4 regions of the Mesorhizobium sp. M1365 genome follow, and region 4 is predicted to be linked to each of the others. Evidence: predicted binding sites of a transcription regulator. Region 4 holds the regulator's gene; each other region holds the start of a gene.
The links. The regulator PhoB, encoded in region 4, activates phosphate uptake and scavenging genes when phosphate is short. The targets are predictions, from matches to a motif close to TGTCATNNANCTGTCAT.
Positions count from the first base shown of each region.

Region 1: the regulator PhoB is predicted to act here: its motif matches at 902-918, upstream of phnC (phosphonate ABC transporter ATP-binding protein).
Region 2: the regulator PhoB is predicted to act here: its motif matches at 984-1,000, upstream of NKH04_RS17585 (RNA degradosome polyphosphate kinase).
Region 3: the regulator PhoB is predicted to act here: its motif matches at 4,227-4,243, upstream of ppk2 (polyphosphate kinase 2).

Region 1 covers NZ_JAMYLG010000045.1:16,661-22,407, reverse strand. The annotation lists gene phnC (phosphonate ABC transporter ATP-binding protein) at 1-832, opposite strand, end outside; gene NKH04_RS28585 (DUF1868 domain-containing protein) at 999-1,709, opposite strand; partial or broken gene NKH04_RS28580 (DapH/DapD/GlmU-related protein) at 2,261-2,877, opposite strand; gene phnL (phosphonate C-P lyase system protein PhnL) at 2,874-3,581, opposite strand; gene phnK (phosphonate C-P lyase system protein PhnK) at 3,793-4,569, opposite strand; gene NKH04_RS28565 (alpha-D-ribose 1-methylphosphonate 5-phosphate C-P-lyase PhnJ) at 4,566-5,477, opposite strand; gene NKH04_RS28560 (carbon-phosphorus lyase complex subunit) at 5,474-5,747, opposite strand, start outside.
Region 2 covers NZ_JAMYLG010000014.1:61,615-67,361, reverse strand. The annotation lists gene NKH04_RS17595 (FAD-dependent monooxygenase) at 1-658, opposite strand, end outside; gene NKH04_RS17590 (zinc-finger domain-containing protein) at 678-923, opposite strand; gene NKH04_RS17585 (RNA degradosome polyphosphate kinase) at 1,073-3,274, shown strand; gene ppx (exopolyphosphatase) at 3,274-4,806, shown strand; gene NKH04_RS17575 (hypothetical protein) at 4,870-5,496, shown strand; gene NKH04_RS17570 (DoxX family protein) at 5,515-5,747, opposite strand, start outside.
Region 3 covers NZ_JAMYLG010000012.1:42,881-48,627, reverse strand. The annotation lists gene NKH04_RS15960 (enoyl-CoA hydratase/isomerase family protein) at 1-15, opposite strand, end outside; gene NKH04_RS15955 (DUF8605 domain-containing protein) at 161-985, shown strand; gene hemB (porphobilinogen synthase) at 1,072-2,103, shown strand; gene NKH04_RS15945 (dihydrofolate reductase family protein) at 2,504-3,151, shown strand; gene ppk2 (polyphosphate kinase 2) at 3,200-4,120, opposite strand; gene NKH04_RS15935 (aldo/keto reductase) at 4,401-5,444, shown strand; gene NKH04_RS15930 (hypothetical protein) at 5,558-5,716, shown strand.
Region 4 covers NZ_JAMYLG010000002.1:254,547-260,293, forward strand. The annotation lists gene pstB (phosphate ABC transporter ATP-binding protein PstB) at 1-683, shown strand, start outside; gene phoU (phosphate signaling complex protein PhoU) at 716-1,423, shown strand; gene phoB (phosphate regulon transcriptional regulator PhoB) at 1,440-2,129, shown strand; gene NKH04_RS03410 (ROK family protein) at 2,139-3,383, opposite strand; gene xylF (D-xylose ABC transporter substrate-binding protein) at 3,669-4,709, shown strand; gene NKH04_RS03420 (sugar ABC transporter permease) at 4,851-5,747, shown strand, end outside.

The DNA of each region.
Region 1 (5,747 bases), on a different contig from region 4:
CGGATGCAGCGATTTTCTGTTTGATGGCGACACTGGTGGAGGTGATGGCCTCGGAGATTTCGCCGCCATTGCTGTCGGCGCCGTAGACCATGCGCACGGCCTCGCGGTTGAGGGCTTCAGGCGGGCCGTCGAAGACGACCTTGCCGGCGGCCATGCCGATGATGCGGTTGCAGTAGGTGCGGGCCGTATCCAGCGTATGCAGATTTGTGATGACGGTGATGCCCTCGCGCAAATTGATGTCCTGCAGCGAATCCATCACCACCTTGGCGTTGAGCGGATCGAGCGAGGCAATCGGCTCATCCGCCAGCAACACCTTCGGCTGCTGCATCATGGCGCGCGCAATCGCAACGCGCTGCTGCTGGCCGCCGGAAAGCGTGCCGGCCGGCTGCAGGGCGGTGCGGGCGATGTCGAGGCGCTCGAGGGCTGCAACCGCCTCGGCGCATTCACCGCGGGAGAACATGCTAAATAGGTTGGACACGGTCGAACGGTGATTGAGCCGGCCGAGCAGCACATTGGTCAGCACATCGAGGCGCGGCACCAGGTTGAACTGCTGGAAGATCATGGCGCAGTCGCGCTGCCAGCGTCGGAGCGGCGAGCCGCGCAGCCGGGAAATTTCGGCGCCGTCAAAAAAAATCGATCCTTGGCTCGGATCGATGAGGCGGTTGATCATGCGCAGAAGCGTCGATTTGCCGGCGCCGGAGCGACCGATGATGCCGACCATCTGACCGTGCGGAATCGAGATGTCGACATTGCTGACAGCGGTGTTCTTGCCGAACCGGCGGGTGACGCCGCGAATTTCGAGCGTTGCTGACATTTCTGGCGTTGCTGACATGGGTAAGTTCCAGTCCAGTCGCGGTTGAAGGTCTGTTAACCCTCGCTAGCGCAACGGCATGAACCTGCGGTGTCGGATTGATGTCAGTTTTGTTACTGCCCACAGGCGCGTTTGGCGCGAAGGCGAGTTGACCCAAACCGCTGCCGTCCGGGCGGCTTGGATGGGATCAGCCGAGGATCAGCAACTCCTCGAAATGCTCCATGTCCCTGAAGCGGCAAAAGGCAGGTGGCCGCAGCTCGATCACCGGAGCCTGGCGGGCAAACAGCGAGAGGCAATCGTCGAACAGATCTTGCCACTCGGACGCCCCTTCGTCCGCCAGACGCCGGATCTGGTAGGCGAACGTGATGTGGAAGACGTAAGTGTCGTGGTCGGGATGCCGGTATCCGAAAGGCGCCGACAAGGCATCGCGCCATGCGCGCAGGATATGCACGTCCTCATCGGTTGCGCCGGCAACGGTCAAGCCCGTCGGCACGACATCGACGACCTTGATCTTGAAGGCGCCGTAGCCTTCGAAGCCGTTCAGGCGTTCCTGATAGAGGCGGGTCATGTCGTCGATGCTGGTGTCGAGCGGCACATCCTCCGGCCAATAGGGAAGCCGGCGGCGGTATTCGATGATGCCCTGGAACAGCGTCATGTGCAGGCTGGAGACGGGCGTGAAGGCCAGCCCGTCGGCATCAGGCATGGCGCGCATGCGCTCACGCACGTCGATGATCACCGCTTCCGAAGCCGAGCCGTTGACGAGATGGCAGACGACCGTGTTGCCGGGCTCGTTGAGAAAATTACCAGAGGTGTCGTAGCGCCTGCCGAGATGCACCGGAGGGGTCGGGTTCGAGCCGGCAAAGAATCCGGCGAGCGAAGGTCTGACTGAAACAGGCATTGCGATCTCCAAAGGAAGGCCGCGTCCTGCCCCGACGATGTGTCAGGGACATGAAAACCGTGCCAAGAAGTAGAATATCAAAGGCATGATTCGCCAAGTGATGCTGCCGGGGTTTCCACATCATCAAGATTGAAATAAAGATTCAAACTCGTATCAAAGAGAGGCTTCCTAATTGCTACGTTGGCGCCAGTGGTTGCGACTGTATGCTGCAGGGGTAGTCGCTGCGATGAGTTTCACAGTGGCCCTGGTTTTGACGTCCATATATCGGGTTGGTAGCTTGAACCATCCAATATCTGGATACTTGTACAATTATGGAAATGGGCGTGACGCGGCCATTATTCTAATGATTCTCATTTTTTTAATCGTTCTAGTTACGATAAATTTTGCAAATAAAGTTGAGGAAAAAACCAAATCGCTTATAGATATTGGTTATGACAAAAAATTTATAGAACTTATCAGGTTAAATCAGACTGGTGTTGCTATTCTTATTACGTTAGGATTTCTTTCTATTATTTTGGACATTTGCCTGAGCGGCTGACTTATTCAGGGCGTCAACCCCCATGCTTCTCCAAAAACTGATTGGCCTCCAGCTCGCGGAAATCGTCGAGCGCGGCGCGCAGCCTTGCATGGTCCCAGTCCCACCAGGCGAGCGCCTGGTAGCGCTCCGCGGTGCGGCGGTCGAAGCGTTCGCGGATCGGCTTGGCCGGTACGCCGGCGACGACGGTGTAGGGCGCGACGTCCTTCGACACCACCGCGCCGGCACCGACCGCCGCGCCATGGCCGACGGTGACGCCGGGCAGGATGGTCGAGCCGTGGCCGAGCCAGGTGTCGTGGCCGATGGTGACGCGTTTGGCGCGGCGCTTGGCGAAGAATTCGCTCTCGTGCTCGCGTCGTCCCAATAATCCGAGGCGCGATAGGTGAAATGGTGCAGCGTCGGCCGCTAGGTCGGATGGTTGGTGGCGTTGATGCGCACGCTGGCGGCGATGTTGGCGAATTTGCCGATCGTCACGCACCAGACGCCACAGTCCTGCATCATGTAGGAATAGTCGCCGAGCGTGCTTTCCGACACCCGGCAGCGCTCGGCGATCTCGGTCCAGCGGCCGAGCGTCGAGTTCTCGACTTGCGCCGTCTCGTGGACCAGCGGCGTTTCCGACAGCTTTCTTGTCATGCGGCAATTTTCCCGGCGGCAAAAGCTGTCACGTCGATGACGCGGTCGGCCACCGCCTCGCGCACGTCGTGGTCGTGGAAGATACCAAGCAGGGCAACGCCGGCCGCCTTCTTGGCCGCGACCAGCGCAATCACCACGTCGCGGTTCCTGGCATCGAGCGAAGCGGTCGGCTCGTCGAGCAGCAGGATCGGATGCTCGGTGATGAAGCCGCGCGCGATGTTGACGCGCTGCTGTTCACCGCCGGAGAACGTCGCCGGCGGCAGCGCCCAGAGCTTCTCCGGCAGGTTGAGCTGCGCCAGCAAGGCGCGTGCCTTGCCGTGCGCGACCTCGCGCTCCTCGCCGCGCTCGACCAGCGGTTCGGCCACGACATCGAGCGCAGAGACACGCGGCACGGTGCGCAGGAACTGGCTGACATAGCCGATGGTAAGCCGGCGCACGGCAAGCACGGTGCGCGGGCTGGCCGAGGCGAGATCGATGAGCCCGCCCTCGTGCTGGACGATGATCTGGCCTTCATCGGCGGCATAATTTCCGTAGAGCATTTTCAGGATCGAGCTCTTGCCGGCGCCGGAAGGGCCGCCGAGCACGGCGCATTCGCCGCTCCTGATCGAGAACGACACGCCGGCGACGACAGGCAGTTTGATGCCGTCGCGCAGATGCATGGTGAAGCTCTTCGCGACATCGGAGACAACGAGCGGGGTTGTCATCAGAGGGTTCTCCAATCGTCATTCGTCTGCGGGCCAACACCCCCCTCTGGCCTGCCGGCCATCTCCCCCTCAGGGGGGGAGATTGGCTGTCGCATTCGGTTTCGCCATTCTCCTGTGTCGCAGAACGGGCGGGACATAAAAGCTGCTGATCTCCCCCCTTGAGGGGGAGATGGCCGGCAGGCCAGAGGGGGGTACGCCGGAGCAATCATCGTCACACCTGCAGGATCGAGGAGACAAGCAACTGGGTATAAGGCGCGCGCGGATCGTCGAGGACGCGGTCGGTGAGGCCGCTTTCGACGACGCGGCCGTCCTTCATCACCATCATGCGCTGCGACAACAGCCGCGCCACGGCGAGATCGTGGGTGACGACGATGGCGGCCAGGCCGAGATCGGTGACCAGGCCGCGCAACAGATCGAGCAGGCGCGCCTGCACCGAGACGTCGAGGCCGCCGGTTGGCTCGTCCATGAACACCAGCCGCGGCCCGGTGACGAGGTTGCGGGCGATCTGCAGGCGCTGGCGCATGCCTCCGGAAAAGGCGCGCGGCTCGTCGTCGATGCGGTCTTGGTCGATCTCGACACGAGACAACCAGTCGACCGCCGTTGCGCGGATCCTGCCATAGTGACGGTCGCCGACCGCCATCAGCCGCTCGCCGACATTGGCGCCGGCCGACACCGTCATGCGCAGCCCGTCGGCCGGGTTCTGATGGACAAAACCCCAATCGGTGCGCATCAGGAAGCGGCGCTCGGCCTCGCTCATGCGGTAGAGTTCGCGAAACTGGCCGTCGCGCATCCGGTAGCTGGCGGTGCCGGAGCTGGGCAGCAGTCGAGTTGACAGGCAGTTGAGCAAAGTCGTCTTGCCGGAACCGGATTCGCCGACCACCGCCAGCACTTCGCCCGGCCAGAGGTCAAAAGTGACGTTCTCGCAGCCGACGCGCGAGCCGTAGAATTTGGACAGTGCCGAAACGCGCAGCAGCGGTTCGTCGATCATTGCGCCGGCTCCGTTTTTCCTGGGGCAAGATGGGTCTCGGGCGCGAGATGGCCGCGGCCGCCTTCCGCGCGCCGCCTCTCGCAATGATCGGTATCGGAGCAGACGAACATGTGGCCGCCATGGTCGTCGAGGATGACCTCGTCGAGATAGACGTTCTCGGCCGCGCACAGCGCGCAGGGCTGGTCGAAGGTCTGCACCTCGAACGGATGGTCCTCGAAATCGAGGCTGACCACATCGGTGAAGGGCGGCAGCGCGTAGATGCGCTTTTCGCGGCCGGCGCCGAACAATTGCAAAGCCGGCGAACGGTGCATCTTCGGATTGTCGAATTTCGGCGTCGGCGAGGGATCCATCACATAGCGGCCCTCAACCTTGACCGGGTAGGCGTAGGTGGTGGCGATGCGGCCATGCCTGGCGATGTCTTCGTAGAGTTTTACATGCATCAGACCGTATTCCTCCAGCGCATGCATCTTGCGCGTCTCCGTCTCGCGTGGTTCGAGGAAGCGCAGCGGTTCGGGGATGGGCACCTGATAGACCAGCACCTGGCCGGCACTCAGCGGATATTCGGGAATGCGGTGGCGCGTCTGGATGATGGTCGCCTTGGCCGTCTCGGTGGTGACGGCGACATTGGCGACCTTCTTGAAGAAGGCGCGGATCGAAACCGCATTGGTGGTGTCGTCGGCGCCCTGGTCGATGACCTTGAGCACATCGTCCGGGCCAATGATCGAAGCGGTGACCTGCACGCCGCCGGTGCCCCAACCATAGGGCATCGGCATTTCGCGCGAGGCGAACGGCACCTGATAGCCAGGAATGGCGATGCCCTTGAGGATCGCCCGACGGATCATCCGCTTGGTCTGTTCGTCAAGATAGGCGAAGTTGTAGGTGGCGATGTCCGCTGGTTGTGCACTCATTCCGCTGCCTGCCTCTTTTCTTCGGCCTTGCCGGCATTTTCGCGGGCATCATGCTCGGCGCGCATGCGGCGCACGAGGTCGAGCTCGGCCTGGAAGTCGACATAATGCGGCAGCTTCAGATGCTCGACGAAGCCGGTCGCCTGGACATTGTCGGAATGCGAGATGACGAACTCCTCGTCCTGCGCTGCGGCGATGACATCCTCACCCAACTCCGAGGCGCGCAGCGCGCGGTCGCATAGCGCCATGGCCATGGCCTTGCGCTCGCTCTGG
Region 2 (5,747 bases), on a different contig from region 4:
CGGTAACGCAATCGGGCGCACCGATCGCCCTGAAGGCTTGTCCGGCAAGGCTGTCCGCGGCCACCGTGGCGCGCCAGGCAAGCTCGCCCGAAAACCGGCTTCTCCGGAAATCGGCTGCGTTGCGGGCAAGCGTTTCTCGCACCGACGACCAGACGCCATCGGCGCCGACCAGCAACGATGCTTCGGTTTCGATGGTCGTGCCGGCAATCTCGACTGTTGCGGTGATGCCATTCGGTCTGGTTGCGACGCCGCAGACGCGGGCACCGGTGACAAGCTCGACCTTGGGCCGCTCGGCTATCCGCTGCATCAGCGCTGACTGCAGATCCGCGCGGTGGGCAACGAGATAGGGCGCTCCCCAGCGCGTGTCGGCCGCCTGGCCAAGCGGTACGCGCGCCAGCTTGCGCAGCGTGGCGGCATCCTTGAGCACGACTGCCTCCGGGCGCACCGCCGTCGCCAGCAGCCGATCGAGTACGCCGAGCTGCCGTAGGATGCGCGTCGCGCTGGGCGAAAGCTGGATACCGGCGCCGGCAGCCTCGAGGTGCTGCGCCTGTTCGAACAGTTTTACCCGATAGCCGCGCTCGGCGAAGGCCAGTGCCGCGGTCAGCCCGGCGACGCCCGCCCCGGCGATGACCACCTGCCGGGACTGCGTTTCCTGCATCAGGCTTGTCGCGGAAGAATCAGGCGGCCTGGTCGATATAGAGGCAGCCCGGCGGCTGCGTTTCCAATGCCTTCAGTTTCGGCGAATAGCGATAGAGCGTCGAGCAATAGGGGCAGACCTTTTCATTGTCGTCGCCCATGTCGAGAAATACATGCGGATGGTCGAAAGGCGGATTGGCGCCGGTGCACATGAATTCCTTGACGCCGATGTCGATTGCCGGGTAGCCCGCATCGTTCTGGAAATGGGGAATGGAACCGCCTGCCATCGTCGTCTCCTGATCTCGTCGATTGCATCTGGATCATAACCCGTCTCTTTGCAAGATCGATGAAATGAAACTGTCGCAAAAGCCTGTCAGAGGATAAGTTAAGCCGGTTAAGGCTGTGCTCGTCGAACGGTGTGGGAAGAGCGGGAACCATGAACGAACTGAAGCCGGTGCAGAACGAATTCATCACCGTCGAGGCGGCGAGCCCCGAAGGCGGCAATCCCGATCGCTTCGTCAATCGCGAGTTTTCCTGGCTGCAATTCAACCGGCGCGTGCTCGAGGAATCGCTGAACGCCAATCACCCGCTGCTCGAGCGCGTTCGCTTCCTGTCGATATCGGCCGCCAACCTCGACGAGTTCTTCATGGTCCGCGTCGCTGGTCTTGCCGGCCAGGTGCGCGAAGGCATCGTGCTGAAGAGCCCGGATGGGCGCACTCCCGAGCAGCAGCTCGAACAATTGCTGCGCGAGGTCGAGCGCCTGCAGGAGGACCAGCAGAACAGCCTTTCGGCGCTGATGCTGCTGCTCGACAAACAAGGCATCGAAAGCATCACCCGCGATGGCCTGACCAAGGACGAGAAGACCTGGCTCGAGGACCATTTCCAGGAGCAGGTATTTCCGGTCCTGACGCCGCTGTCGATCGACCCGGCGCATCCGTTTCCGTTCATTCCCAATCTCGGTTTCTCGATGGCGCTGCAATTGCGCCATCGCAAGAACGGCGAGGAAATGAGCGCGCTTCTGCGCCTGCCGGTGGCACTGAGGCGCTTCATCCGTTTGCCGGATCGCAAGCATCATGTCCGCTTCATTCCGCTCGAAGAGGCGGTCAGTCTCTATATCGGCAAGCTGTTCCCCGGCTATGAGGTCAAGGGCTCCGGCACGTTCCGCATCATCCGCGACAGCGATATCGAGGTCGAGGAAGAATCAGAGGATCTGGTGCGGCTGTTCGAGACGGCGCTGAAGCGCCGACGCCGCGGCTCGGTCATCCGCATCGAGTTCGACAAGCTGATGCCGGCCGAATTGCGCGATTTCGTCGCCGGCGAGCTCGGCGTCTCGGCAAGCCGGATCAGCGTGCTCACCGGTCCGCTGGCGCTCAGCCAGATCTCGGAGATCGTCGCCGTCGCCCGCGACGATCTGAAATTCACCCCCTACAATCCGCGCTTTCCCGAGCGCATCCGCGAGCATGGCGGCGATTGTTTTGCGGCGATCCGCGAGAAGGACATCATCGTCCACCATCCTTACGAATCTTTCGACGTGGTGGTGCAGTTCCTGCGCCAGGCAATGGCCGACCCGGAAGTGGTGGCGATCAAGCAGACGCTCTACCGCACCTCCAACGACAGCCCGATCGTACGCGCTCTGGTCGACGCCGCCGAGGCCGGCAAGTCGGTGACGGCGCTGGTCGAGCTCAAGGCGCGCTTCGACGAGGAGGCCAACATCCGCTGGGCCCGCGACCTCGAGCGCGCCGGCGTCCAGGTCGTCTTCGGCTTTCTCGAACTGAAGACCCATGCGAAGATGTCGCTGGTGGTGCGGCGCGAGGATGGCAGGCTGCGCAATTACGTGCATCTGGGCACCGGCAACTACCACCCGGTCACGGCACGCATCTACACCGACCTGTCCTTCTTCACCACCGATCCGACGATCGCGCGCGATGTCGCCCAATTGTTCAACTTCATCACCGGCTATGCCGAGCCGGCCGAGCAGATGCGGCTGGCCATCTCGCCGTTTACGCTGCGCGACCGCATCCTCCAGCACATTTCGGATGAGATCAGCCACGCGCTGGAGGGCAGGCCGGCCCGCATCTGGATGAAGATGAACGCCTTGGTCGACCCGATCGTCATCGATGCGCTCTACGATGCCAGCCGCGCCGGCGTCGAGATCGATCTCGTCGTGCGCGGCATCTGCTGCCTGAGACCGCAGGTGCCCGGCCTATCGGAGAACATTAGGGTGAAGTCGATCGTCGGCCGTTTCCTCGAGCACAGCCGCATCTATTGCTTCGGCAACGGCCACGGCCTGCCCTCGGACGGGGCGATCGTCTATATCTCCTCGGCCGATCTGATGCCGCGCAATCTCGACCGCCGCGTCGAGACCATGGTGCCGATCACCAATCCAACTGTGCATGAACAGGTGCTCGGCCAGATCATGCTCGGCAACATCATGGACAACCAGCAAAGTTTCGACGTATTGGCTGACGGAACCTCCCGGCGCGTCGTGCTGGAGGAGGGCGAGGAACCGTTCAACGCGCAGGAATATTTCATGACCAATCCGAGCCTGTCCGGACGGGGCGATGCGTTGAAGTCGCATGCGCCCAAGCGCATCGCGCAGTTCAAGCGCCGCAAGAAACAGAACGCAGCGACGGGCTGATGATTTCAGCGTCCCAGGGCCGGCTTCAGGACCGCCGACCGCTGTCCATCATCGATATCGGATCGAACTCGATCCGTCTTGTCATCTATGAGGGGCTGGCGCGTTCGCCGACCTTGCTGTTCAACGAAAAGATGCTGGCCGGCCTCGGCCGCGGCATCGTTTCGACCGGAAAGCTCGATCCCGAGGCGGTGACGCGCTCGATGGAAGAGTTCCGCCGTTTCCGCGCACTCTCCGACCAGGCCGGCGCCGAGCGCATGTATGTGCTGGCGACCGCCGCCGCTCGCGAGGCCGTCAACGGCCCCGACTTCATCCACCGCGCCGAGGATGTGCTCAAGACCGAGATCCAGGTGCTGAGCGGCCGCGAGGAAGCCCATTATTCGGCGCTCGGCGTCATTTCCGGTTTCCATCCGGCCAACGGCATCGCCGGCGATCTTGGCGGCGGCAGCCTCGAGCTGATCGACATCGATGGTGAGACGATCGGTGACGGCATCACGCTGCCGTTGGGCGGCCTGCGCCTGCAGGACATGGCGAAGAACTCGCTGACCCAGGCGGCAAGGATCACGCGCGAGCAACTGGCGCGGGCGAAATTGCTGAAGGGCGGGCAGGGCAGGGCGTTCTACACGGTCGGCGGCACCTGGCGAAATCTCGCCCGGCTACACATGGAAATGACCAACTACCCGCTCGGCGTCATGCACCATTACGAGATCGGCATCGAAAGCGCCGCGAACTTCCTCCGGCAGGTCGCCAAAGCCGAGATCGACAAGATCAAAGGCATCGAGGGCATCTCCAAGAACCGTCGCTCGCTGCTGCCCTATGGCGCCATCGTGCTGCAGGAGATCATGGCGGCGATGCAGCCGTCGAAGATCATCGTGTCGGCGCTGGGCGTGCGCGAGGGCTTTCTCTATTCGCTGCTCGACAAGGCCGAGCAGAAAGCCGATCCGCTGATCTCGGCGGCGGAAGAGCTTGCCCGCCTGCGCTCGCGCTCGGTCGACCACGCGCATGAGCTTGTCGAGTGGACCGGCAAGGCGTTCGCCGCCTTCGGCATCGACGAGACCAGGGATGAGGCGCGCTACCGCCACGCCGCCTGCCTGCTCGCCGATATCGGCTGGCGTGCCCATCCCGAATATCGCGGCAAGCAATCGCTCAACATCATCGCCCACGCCTCCTTCATCGGCGTCGATCATCCCGGCCGCGCCTTCCTGGCGCTTGTCAGCCTGTTTCGCCACGAGGGCGTGTTCAATGAAGCCGCTCCGGAAATCCGCGGACTGGCGACACCGCGCTATCTCGAGCGCGCCCGTGTGCTGGCCGCCCTGCTGCGTGTCGTCTATTTGCTGAGCGCGGCAATGCCCGGCGTCATGCCGCGACTGAAATGGGAACACCGCGGCAATGGCGTGCTGGCGCTGGTGCTGCCGGCAGCGCTGGCCGATCTTTACGGCGAGCGCCCCGCCGGCCGGCTGGCACAACTGGCAAGGGTCACCAATCGCCGGCTGGTGCTGGCGGTCGAGGGCGGGCCTAGTATTTCAGTGAAGTAGTTTCAGGCACGACGCCAATTGGATGTGGCAATTCGCTGCAAGCTCCACGCTTGGGAGAAGATCGTGAAATCCAGTCAAATCCTGCCGCTGCTGCTTTCCGTCCTGTCATTGTTGATTGTCGACGCGGCCAGAGCTCAGACGGTTTCCAAGGTTTCCGTTGCTGCAAAAGGCGCGTTTGAGTTTGAGAAGAGTTATCCAAAAGGCGCAGACGGCAAAACACCATTCAATCTGCTCAAAGGTTTTTTAAAACCTAAAAGTGGGCAAAAGATAAATTACTTTGTATTTAGAATAAGCGACGAAATGATCAAATTTCAAAGATCGATTTCGATGAACACGTTTTTTGCGGACGTTAATCTCTGTCCTGGCGCTGTCGATCGAACTCTGTCCGTTCATCAGCCCCTCGGCAACTTTCTTGACCCTGTCGTGGGCCGAACCGACCTGTTGCCATACCTGAAGAGGGCAAGCCTGATCCAATTGCGTAACTACCTGTATGTCGCGATTGACAGCAATCTTCGGAGCTACTCCCCCAAGGGCGCAGATCAATATGGATATGAATGGCTGCCGATCGCGGTGGAAAGCAGACAGGTTTGCCTGACCATCAGCGTCGGTCAAATGGGGCATGGCGCCTTTCTCTCTCAGCCCATAAACATAACCAGGCTTGCGGAGTTCGTCTTTCTCGACAGCAAATGAGCCGAGCCGGGCGGCAGCTTAGCCAGTCCCTGCAGCCATCCGGCCGTCGGCCGACCATGCACCCGCGCCAGCCATTGCCAGCGCCAGGAAACCGCCTGCTATGGCGATGTCCTTCATCAGCATCTGCGAATGCATGAAGGTCAGCATCGGATCGTCACCACCCTGGCCATAGTGGCCGATGAAGCCCGCCGCGATGCAGAACGCAGCGAGTAGCAGCGCCACGATCGGCGTCTTGAAGCCGACAAGGATGA
Region 3 (5,747 bases), on a different contig from region 4:
TCCGCCAAAATCCATCGCCAGAGAATCCCTCCCCGCGCCCGCCGGGAGTGAAGTGCTAAAGCGTGGCGCATGGCCGCGTCAATGGCGGCGGCCAATCCGCTGCATGGTCGTCGGCGTCACCCAGTGCTAATGCTGGCGCTTTGAACCGGAAGGTTGAACCATGCCTTGGTTGCCGCGCCTTGCTGTTATGGTGGTCGGCCTGATCGCTGCGAACACTCCTCCCGTATCGGCCGAAACCGTCGACGAGCTCTATCAATCGCAGACCATCGTCACCGGCCAGGGCGAGGTCAACAGGCAGATCGGCTTCAAGGCCTGCCTCGATGCGGTGCTGGTTCGTGTGTCCGGCGATCAGCGGCTGCCGAAGAGAACTGAGATGGCGGCGCTGCGCGACAAGGCCGGCAGCTTCGTTGCCGAATTCCGCTATCGCGACCGTCTCGAAGGCATTCCAATCCATGACGAACAAGGCACCCATGACCGGCCGCATGATCTCACTTGTCTGTACAGGCCTGACGTTATCGATCCGGTGCTTGCCGCGCTTGGCAGCAAACCATGGCTTGGCGAGCGGCCACGCCTGGCAATTTTCCTGGCGGCGGAGCAAGGCACAAGGCAGTTCGTGCTGACCGCCGACGATGAGCGCGGGGCGGCGATGCGCGAATCCTTCGTCAATGCCACCGGTCCGCTGGTCATGCCGATTGTGTTTCCCGAAGCGTCACTGCTGTCGGCCTCGAAGCTTGACGACCAGGCCCTGCGCCATGCCGATATCACGACGCTGGACCAGCTTGCCAGGAAGGCCGGAGCCGACCAGGCGCTCGCCGGCAGTATCGTCTGGAGCGACAAGGAACTGGGCTGGATAGCCGACTGGCGGCTTGCCTTGAATGGCAAGAGCTACAATTGGCAAGTGCGCGGCGTCAGCTTCGACGAGGCATTCCGCGTCGCCATGCGGGGTGCTGCGCAGATCCTGTCGGGCAATGGCCAACCAGAATAGCGCCCGACAGGACCCTGGCACAATCGTGTCGCATTGGTCAGCAGCGGAGGCTCGTGGTAAAAGCCGCCCGATCCGGAGTTTTTGCGATGAACAAATTCACCCCTGCAAAGCCTGCCGGCGCGCGCAGCGTCGACGAGATCACCGGCAGCCGGCGTCTGCGGCGCATGCGCAAGGCCGATTGGTCGCGCCGCCTTGTCCAGGAGAACCGGCTCTCGGTCGACGATCTGATTTGGCCGATCTTCGTCGTCGACGGCAGACAAGTGCGCGAACCGATCGCCGCCATGCCCGGCGTGTTCCGCCTGTCGCTCGACCTCGCCGTCAAGGAGGCTGAGCGCGCGGCCAAGCTTGGCATTCCGGCGATCGCCACTTTCCCCAATGTGGAGCTCGGCCTGCGCGATCAGACCGGTTCGCACATCCTCGATCCGGAAAACATCATCAACCGCGCCACCCGCGCCATCAAGCGGGCGGTGCCGGAGATCGGCATCATCACCGACGCGGCGCTTGACCCGTTCACCTCGCATGGCCATGACGGCATCTTGCGCGAGGGCATTATCGTCAATGATGAAACGGTGGAGCAAGTGACGGCGGCGGCCGTCATCCAGGCGGCGGCGGGGGCCGACATCATTGCCCCCTCGGACATGATGGACGGCCGGATCGGTGCCATCCGCGATGCGCTCGACGCCAATGGATTTCAGGATGTGGCGATCATGTCCTATGCGACCAAGTTCGCATCCGCTTTTTACGGCCCCTACCGTGAGGCGGTCGGCACCGCCGGCCTGCTCAAGGGCGACAAGAAGACCTATTATATCGATCACGCCAATTCCGACGAAGCGGTGCGCGAGGCCGAGCAGGATCTGGCCGAGGGCGCCGACATGCTGATGGTCAAGCCCGGCCTGCCCTATCTCGACATCATCCGCCGGCTGAAAGTCGAGTTGCAGATGCCGACCTTTGCCTATCAGGTCTCGGGCGAATATTCGATGATCAAGGCCGCCGCCGCCAATGGCTGGATCGACGGCGAAAAGGCGATGCTGGAATCGCTGCTCGCCTTCAAGCGCGCCGGCTGCGACGGCATCCTGACCTACTTCGCGCCGGAAGTGGCGGCGATGCTCAAGGGGTGATGCGCCTTTGTAGCGTCTACATCGAGTAGTGTTCGTTCGTCCAAAGCGCGACATGGAACGCCGCAGGACATCGCTTCAAGTTTACGCTGCCCCTCGTTGCCCTGCCGGGCATTTCTCCCTGTAAAGTGGCAGGGAGAAAGACGCGTTCGTAAAAGATTTCACCAATCTCCAGCGTTGCAAAAACATCGACGTTGCGGCCAGCCCCTTCTCCCCGTCACTATACAGGGAGAAGCTGCCGGCAGGCGGATGACGGGCGGCGCCGACATTGAGATTGGTTATTCCAACATGATTTGGAAGCGATTGCCCCGCCGGCGATTCAAAATACCGCTTGCAAAATGCAATCAGTTAAGCTACCCCGATAACTGCTTGCATGTCACAATTGGTTATCGAGGAGGCTCCCATGTCCAAGCTTCGCGTCAGCGCCTTCACCCTGTCGATCGACGGCTTCGGCGCCGGTCCCGACCAAGACCTGAAGAACCCGCTGGGTGTTGGCGGAGAAGCCCTGCACGAATGGATGTTCGGCACCCGCACCTTCCGCAAGATGGTCCTCGGCAAGGATGGCGGAACCACGGACACCGACGAGGCGTTCGCGGCACGCAGCTTCGAAAATGTCGGCGCATGGATCCTCGGCCGCAACATGTTTGGGCCGATCCGCGGCGAATGGCCGGATGACAGCTGGAAAGGCTGGTGGGGTGACAACCCACCCTACCACGTGCCGGTGTTCGTGCTCACGCACCATGCGCGTGATCCTATTGTCATGGAGGGCGGCACGACCTTCTATTTCGTGACCGACGGCATCCACTCAGCGCTGGAGAAGGCGAAGGCAGTGGCTGACGGTAAGGATGTACGGCTGGGCGGCGGCGTTTCTACGATCCGGCAATATCTCAAGGAAAAGATCATCGACGAAATGCATCTGGCGATCTCACCGGTCCTGCTAGGCGCCGGCGAGAGCCTTTTTGCCGGCATCGACATGCCCAAGCTCGGCTATCGCTGCAGCGAGCAGGTCGCGACGCCGAAGGCCACGCATGTCATCATCGAGCGCACCTAGCTTGTTGCAGGGTGCCGCCATGGAGCGGCGCCCTCCTCGCCGCTTTAGTCAGTACTTCTCCGGCACATACAGTTCGCGCGGCAGTACCTGGCGCTCGTATTCGGGATTGAAGACGCGCTCCGGCAGTGTGATCTCCTCGTGCGGCACCTCCTCATAGGGCATCTGCTTGAGGAGATGGTCGATGCAGTTCAGCCGTGCCCGTTTCTTGTCGTTGCCCTCGACGATGAACCACGGGGCTTCCGGGATATTGGTGCGGGCGAACGTTTCTTCCTTGGCCTTGGTGTACTGCTCCCAGCGCACGCGCGACTGGAGGTCCATCGGCGACAGTTTCCATTGCTTCATCGGGTCATGGATGCGCATCAAAAAGCGCATCTGCTGCTCCTCGTCGGTGATCGAAAACCAGTATTTGACAAGCGTAATGCCTGAGCGGACCAGCATGCGTTCGAAATCCGGAACGTCGCGGAAGAACTCCTCGACCTGATCCGGCTGGGCAAAGCCCATTACCCGCTCGACGCCGGAGCGGTTGTACCAGGAGCGGTCGAACAGCACGATCTCGCCGCCGGCCGGCAGATGCGGAACGTAGCGCTGGAAATACAATTGCGACTTCTCGCGCTCGGTCGGCGCCGGAAGTGCTGCGACGCGGCAGATGCGCGGATTAAGCCTCTGGGTGATGCGCTTGATAACACCACCCTTGCCCGCCCAGTCGCGGCCCTCGAAAACCACGACGAGCTTCTTCTTGTGATAGGCGACCCAGGACTGCAGCTTGATCAACTCGGATTGCAGCGTGATGAGATCGCGAAAATACTGCAGGCGGTCGATCGATGGCGGATGTGCATTCTTGTAGATCTTGGCGATCTCCATCGACAGCGCCGGCTCCGAGATTTCCAGCTCATAGTCTTCATCCAGCGTGTCGGCGAGTTCCGCTTCCAGCCAGTCCCTGGCCGGGGAATTCTGTTTTATCTCGGTCATTTACGCTGCTCCGCTTACAGGCCTTGCCGGCCGCTGTCAGGCGCTCTGCCGCCCGGCCCGGCGGCCGGAAATCGAAGCGCTGGACCGATGTTAGCATAGGCCGGCAATGACGGTTTTATTGCAGCCACTACTGAGCTGGCTGTGCGTTTCAATCCGCAAGATGTGATCGAGCTTGCCCTGCGGAACGGGCGACAAGCGGAACGAATTATCCTACAAATAGCTGGTTCATTGAGGGCTGTCGTCTGCAACGCCCTTTCCCGATAAATTGTGAGGATACGACATGGAATACCGCACTCTCGGCCGTTCCGGGCTGAAGGTTTCAACGCTGACCATGGGCACCATGACGTTCGGCGGCGGCGGCGCGTTTTCGGCGGTCGGCAAGACCGACCTCGACGAGGCGCGCCGGATGATCGACCTTTGCATCGATGCCGGCGTCAATGTCATCGACACCGCCAACGTCTATTCGAACGGCGTGTCGGAAGAGATCATCGGCGAGGCGCTCGGCGGCAAGCGCAAGGGCGACGTGCTGATCGCCTCCAAGGCGCGCATGCGGATCGGCAAAGGCCCCAATGATGAAGGCCTGTCGCGCTACCATCTGATCCGCGAATGCGAGAGGAGCCTGAAGCGGCTCAGGACGGATGTCATCGACATCTATTTCCTGCACGAGTGGGATGGCCTGACACCGCTTGAGGAAACCATCGCCGCGCTCGACACGCTGGTCGCGCAGGGCAAGGTCCGTTATGTCGGCTGCTCCAATTATTCCGGCTGGCAAGTGATGAAGGGGCTGGGGATCAGCGACCGTCATCACCAGCCGCGCTTCGTCACCCAGCAGATCCATTACACGTTGGAAGCGCGCGAGGCCGAGTATGAATTGTTGCCGATCTCGGTCGACCAGGGGCTCGGCGTGCTGGTCTGGAGCCCGCTTGCCGGCGGGTTGCTGTCCGGCAAATACCACCGTGACCAGCCGACCGCCCGCCAGCTCAGCGGCTGGTCGGAACCGCCGATCCGCGACGAGGACCGGCTGTGGCGGATCGTCGACACGCTGATCGATATCGGCAATAATCACGGCGTGTCGGCGGCGCAGGTGGCGCTTGCCTGGCTGCTCGGCCGGCCCGCTGTCAGTTCGCTGGTGATCGGCGGACGAACCGAAGCCCATTTCAAAGACAATATCGCCGCTGCAAGCCTTGTGCTTGCCGATGAGGAGCGCACACGGCTCGATGTGGTCAGCAGGCCGCCCGTGCTCTATCCCTACTGGCACCAGCAATTCACGGCAAAGGACCGGTTCGGGCCGGCCGATCTCGTTCTCGACCGCGACGGCGCCTGAAAAGCCGGGCTCTCCGGACTGCGCCGAGATATGGAGCCCGATCGTGCCTTGCGGTGTTGTGTTTGCGGTCCAATGCTCCTAGGCAAAGGCCAAGCACAACGAAAGGAAACGATATGGCACGAGCACCGAACTACGGTCAGGAACGCAAGGAACGCGACCGGCAGAAGGCTGCCAAGAAGGCGGAAAAGCAGGCTGCCAAGGTCGCAGCCAAGGAGCGATCGAAGCCCGAGGGCGAGAGCGAGTCCCAAACCAAAACCGAAACGGCAGAGTGATGATATCCGGGCTGCCAGGCGGGCCGGGCCT
Region 4 (5,747 bases):
TGTCGCTGCCCGAGCGCAGCGTCACGGCCTTCATCGGCCCTTCGGGCTGCGGGAAATCGACGCTGCTGCGTGTGTTCAACCGCATCTATGAGCTCTACCCAAAACAGACGGCCGAGGGCCAGGTGCTGCTCGACGGCAAGAACATTCTCGACCGGTCGCAGGATCTCAACCTCCTCAGGACCAAGATCGGCATGGTGTTCCAGAAGCCGACGCCGTTCCCGATGTCGATCTACGAGAACATCGCCTTCGGCGTCAGGCTCTACGAGAACCTCGGCAAGTCCGAGATGGACGGCCGCGTCGAACAGGCGTTGAAGCGCGCCGCGCTGTGGAGCGAGGTCAAGGACAAGCTCAACGCCAGCGGCTTGAGCCTGTCCGGCGGCCAGCAGCAGCGGCTCTGTATCGCCCGCACCGTGGCGGTGAAGCCGGAAGTCATTCTGCTCGACGAACCGGCTTCGGCGCTCGACCCGCTGTCGACTGCCAAGATCGAGGAACTGATCGACGAATTGCAAGCCGACTACACGATCGTCATCGTCACCCACAACATGCAGCAGGCGGCGCGCGTGTCGCGCCAGACGGCGTTCATGTATCTGGGTGAACTGGTCGAGTTCGACCGGACCGAGAAGATATTCACGTCGCCCCGCGAGAAGCGCACGCAGGACTACATCACTGGCCGCTTCGGCTGAGCCGTTCCGATCATGCATATGAGGACAGGACCATGGGCGAACACACAGTCGCTTCTTTCGACGAGGATCTCGAGCAGATCAGCAAGCTGATCCGCGACATGGCCGACCTCGCCGGTTCGATGGTCGGCGGGGCAACCAAGGCGCTGTTGAATTCCGACAACGTGCTGGCGCAACGCGTCGTTTCCGACGACGCCATCATGGATGCGCGTCAACGCGAACTGGACGACCGCGCCATCACCCTGATCGCCAAACGCCAGCCGATGGCCCACGATCTTCGCCATGTGGTCGGAGCGATCCGCATGGCGGGCGACCTCGAACGCATCGGCGACCTTGCCAAGAATATCGCCAAGCGCGTGAGTGCGGTCGGCCTCAGCGCCACGCCGCGGGACCTGTCGCATTCCATCGACGCGATGGCGCAGCTGGTTCTCATCCAGGTGCAGGGTGTCATCGAGGAATATGCTGCAGGCGATGCGGCCGCGTTGGCCAAGCTTCGTGCCGCCGACGAGCGCATCGACGTTAAATACACGTCCGTGTTCCGCGAGCTGTTGACCTACATGATGGAAGATCCGCGCAACATCACCGCTTGCACGCACCTGCTGTTCTGCGCCAAGAATCTGGAGCGGATCGGCGACCATGTCACCAACATCGCCGAAAATGCGTATTATGTGCTGACCGGCGAGCAATTGCCGGTCAATCGTCCGAAGCAGGACGAAACGACAATGTCCGCACCGGTGACATGATGGGGGTGCCCAGCCGATGATCGCACCACGCATAATGGTGGTGGAGGACGAGGAGCCGTTGGGTGTGCTGCTCCGCTACAATCTCGAATCCGAAGGCTACCAGGTCGAGGTGGTGACACGCGGCGACGAAGCCGAGATCCGTTTGCAGGAGAATGTGCCCGACCTTTTGGTGCTCGACTGGATGATACCAGCGGTTTCCGGCATCGAGCTCTGTCGTCGGTTGCGGGTGCGCCCCGAAACCGAGCGGCTGCCGATCATCATGCTGACCGCGCGCGGCGAGGAGAGCGACCGGGTGCGCGGTCTTTCGACCGGCGCCGACGACTATCTGGTCAAGCCGTTTTCGACACCGGAATTCATGGCCAGGGTCAAGGCGCTGCTGCGGCGCGCCAAGCCGGAAGTGCTGTCCAGCGTGCTGAAGGTCGGCGACATCGTGCTCGATCGCGAATCGCACAGGGTCTATCGCAAGAAGAGCGAAATCAGGCTCGGGCCGACCGAATTCCGGCTGCTCGAGTTCATGATGCGGCATCCGGGCCGTGTCTTCTCGCGCAGCCAGTTACTCGATAATGTCTGGGGGGAGACAATCTACATCGACGAACGCACCGTCGACGTGCATGTCGGGCGGCTGCGCAAAGCCGTCAACAACGGCCGGATGCCGGATGTCATCCGCACCATCCGCGGCGCCGGCTATGCGATCAGGGAAGATTGACCCGCCTGGTCAGGCTACGTTCTTTCTGACGCTGGGCCTCATTTGCGCGCCCGGCGCGAAAATCTCCTGGTCGACGAAGCTTAACGCCCGCATCGCGCAGCCTTCGCGGATCAGAGGCAATTCGTTCGGCTCTGTATCGAAGGAGATCGAGCCTGAATGCTGGCCGCCGGCGGTCTGGGCGATTGCCTTCCGCAAGGCCGGCTCGATCAGATCGAAGGCGGCGGCACTGGCGCCGACCATCGCGACCGGTGCCGGATCGATCAGCGCGAACAGCGAGCCGAGACCGAAACCCAGCGCTTCGCCGGCCTTGCGGTAGGCCTCGCGTTCCGGCCCATCTTTCTCGCGCGCCCGGGCCGCCAGTGCGCGCATGTCGGCGTCGCTGACGTCGGCGACCGGTTCGCTGTCTTCGCTCATCTGCCTGGCGTTGCGCCAGATGGCGTAGTTGCCGGCATACGCCTCGATGCAGCCGCGCCGCCCGCAACGGCAGAGCGCGCCGCCCGGACGATGGATCATGTGGCCAAATTCGCCGCCCGAGGAATGCGTCCCGGTGAACAGTTCGCCCTTCAGCACCAGCCCCATGCCGATGCCATGCGAAAGCAGGATGGCGATGAAGTCATCGCGATAGCGATCCGGATTGCGCCAGCGCAAAGCCACCGCCATCATGTTGCAGTCGTTCTCCACCGTTGCCGGGATGCCGAATTCGTCCTCCAGCATGTCGGCAAAGGCGATGTCGGTCTGCGGCGTGATCGGCGACCACAGCATGGCGCGTGCAGGGGAGTCGGTAATGCCCTGAATCGCCAGGGCGATGCGGGCGACACTGCGGACGTCAAGATCTGGATCCTGCAGCCGGCGCCGGACGATGGCCATGCATTCACGGATCAGCTCGTCGCGCGGCATAGTCAGCGTGTCCAGCCGGCGCTGTTCCTCGGCGACCACCTGTCCCGTGTAGTCGATAATGGCGGCCGAAAGGAAATTCAGCGACAACACCACGGTCAGCACCGCCGCCGCTTCCGGGTTGAGGGCGAGGCCGACTTGCGGACGACCGCGTTTCAACGAAACGGGCTCACTTGGCTTGCTCTCGGCGAGGATGCCTTCCCGTATCAGGTCGGAAGAAATCGCCGATATGGTCGAATGACTGAGGCCGGTGGTAGCTGCGATCTCAGTACGCGATGGCTGGCCGGCCCGGCGCACCGCCGAGATCACCATCGCCCGGTTGCGCCGGCGCAAATCGTCATGGCGGATTCCGACCGACATTGTTTTGCTTTCCTCCCGGTTGCCGCGGCCGCTCATGAACCGGAAGCCGTCGGTAATGTCCGACAAATAGTGTCGGATGAGGCAAATAGTGTCAGATGCAGGTGGCGCTGTCATCGTTTATTCCGACGCTCGAAAAAACTCGCAGAGTCATCAAAATCCATCAGAATCGATGTTGACAGCAGCCGGAGATCGGACCAGTATTTTTTCGAGGCTCGAAAAAATTAGAGCTTCTAAGCTGGTCTTTGAGCCAATTGGTCACGCCGTACGCGGCGCAGGGAGGATATGATGAAGAAATTCACGACCGCCATTCTGGCGGGTGTCGCCATGACGCTGGCGCTGGCGTCGGTGGCGCAGGCTAAAGACAAGGTCATCGGCGTTTCCTGGTCGAACTTCCAGGAAGAGCGCTGGAAGACCGACGAGGCCGCAATGAAGGCGGCCATCGAGGCCGCAGGCGACAAGTATATTTCCGCCGACGCACAGTCCAACCCCGGCAAGCAGCTCACCGACGTCGAGAGCCTGATCTCGCAGGGCGCCAACGCACTGATCATCCTGGCGCAGGACGCCTCGGCCATCGGGCCGGCCGTGCAAAAGGCGCTGGACGAAGGTATTCCGGTTGTCGGCTACGACCGGCTGATCGAGAACAAGGACGTCTTTTACCTGACCTTCGACAACAAGGAAGTCGGCCGCATGCAGGCCCGGGAAGTCTTCAAGGTGAAGCCGGAAGGCAACTATGTCTTCATCAAGGGTTCGGGTTCCGATCCGAATGCCGATTTCCTGTTTGCCGGTTCGATGGAGGTGCTGAAGGCGGCAATAGACAGCGGCAAGATCAAGAATGTCGGCGAGGCCTATACCGACGGCTGGCTGCCGGCCAACGCTCAGAAGAACATGGAACAGTTCCTGACCGCCAACGACAACAAGGTCGATGCCGTGGTCGCGGCCAATGACGGCACTGCCGGCGGCGTCGTCGCCGCGCTGACAGCGCAAGGGCTGGCCGGATCGGTTCCGGTTTCGGGCCAGGACGGCGACCACGCCGCGCTGAACCGCATCGCGCTCGGCACACAGACCGTGTCGGTGTGGAAGGATGCGCGCGAGCTCGGCAAGAATGCCGCCGAGATCGCCTCGCAGCTGGCCGACGGCAAGCAGATGACCGACATTGCCGGCGTGAAGGATTTCACCACGCCCGGCGGCAATACCGTCAAGTCGCTGTTCCTGACCCCGGTCGCCATCACCAAGGACAACCTCAACGTCGTCATCGACGCCGGCTGGATCAAGAAAGAAGAGGTCTGCGCCGGCGTGACGGCTGGCACTGTTGCAGTCTGCAACTGAGCCGACGTTTCCGAGAAGTCCGAACGCCGCGGCCGCTCGCCGCGGCGTTTTTCAACAAGAGTTGTTTTTCCGCTTCCGGCGGATAACTTCTAGGCTGCTTCCGGCATCCGCGGCAGACGGCAACCCGGCGGGAGAAACATCATGACCGACACGACGTCCAACACGCCGGTCGACAGCACGGCAGACCGGGCACGGGAATCCGAGCTCGGCATCGTTGCCCGATTTCTCAAGGCAACCGAACTCGACACGCGCATGCTCGGCATGGTCGGCGCGCTGCTGGTCATCTGGGTCGGCCTGCATGTCATTTCCAGCGTACGGCTCGGCGTCAATCCGTTCGACTTCGACAGCCGGACCTTCCTGACGCCACGCAATCTCTGGAACCTGTCGGTGCAGACTTCCGCCGTGGCCATAATGGCCGCCGGAATGGTGCTGGTTATCGTCATGCGCAATATCGACCTGTCGGTCGGTTCCGCCGAAGGTCTGATCGGCGTGGTCATGGGCTTTGCGCAGGTGCATTTCCTGGTGCGAATGATCGGTCTGCAATTAGGCAATCCCTGGATCTGGATCCTGGCACTGGCCATCGGCCTGGCGCTTGGCCTTCTGATCGGAGCGTTCCAGGGATACATCATCGCTTATCTCGAGGTGCCGGCCTTCATCGTGACGCTGGGCGGCCTTCTGGTCTGGCGGGGTGCCGCATGGTGGGTCGCCAGCGGTCAGACGATTGCGCCGCTTGATGCCACTTTCCAGCTGATGGGGGGCGGGCCGGCGGGTTCGATCGGCGCGCGATGGAGCTGGATCGTCGGAATTGTCGCGTGCCTAGCGGTTGTGTTCATGCTGCTCAACGGGCGGGTGCAGCGCAAGCGGTTCCGCTTTCCGTTGCGCCCGATCTGGGCCGAGACGTTCCTCGGTGTCCTCACCTGCGCTGCCATCATGGGCGCCATATGGCTTGCCAATTCCTATCCTTGGCCGGTCGGCATCGTGAACAGATATGCGGCGGCCAACAATATAACGGTTCCCGAAGGCGGGCTGTTCATCGCC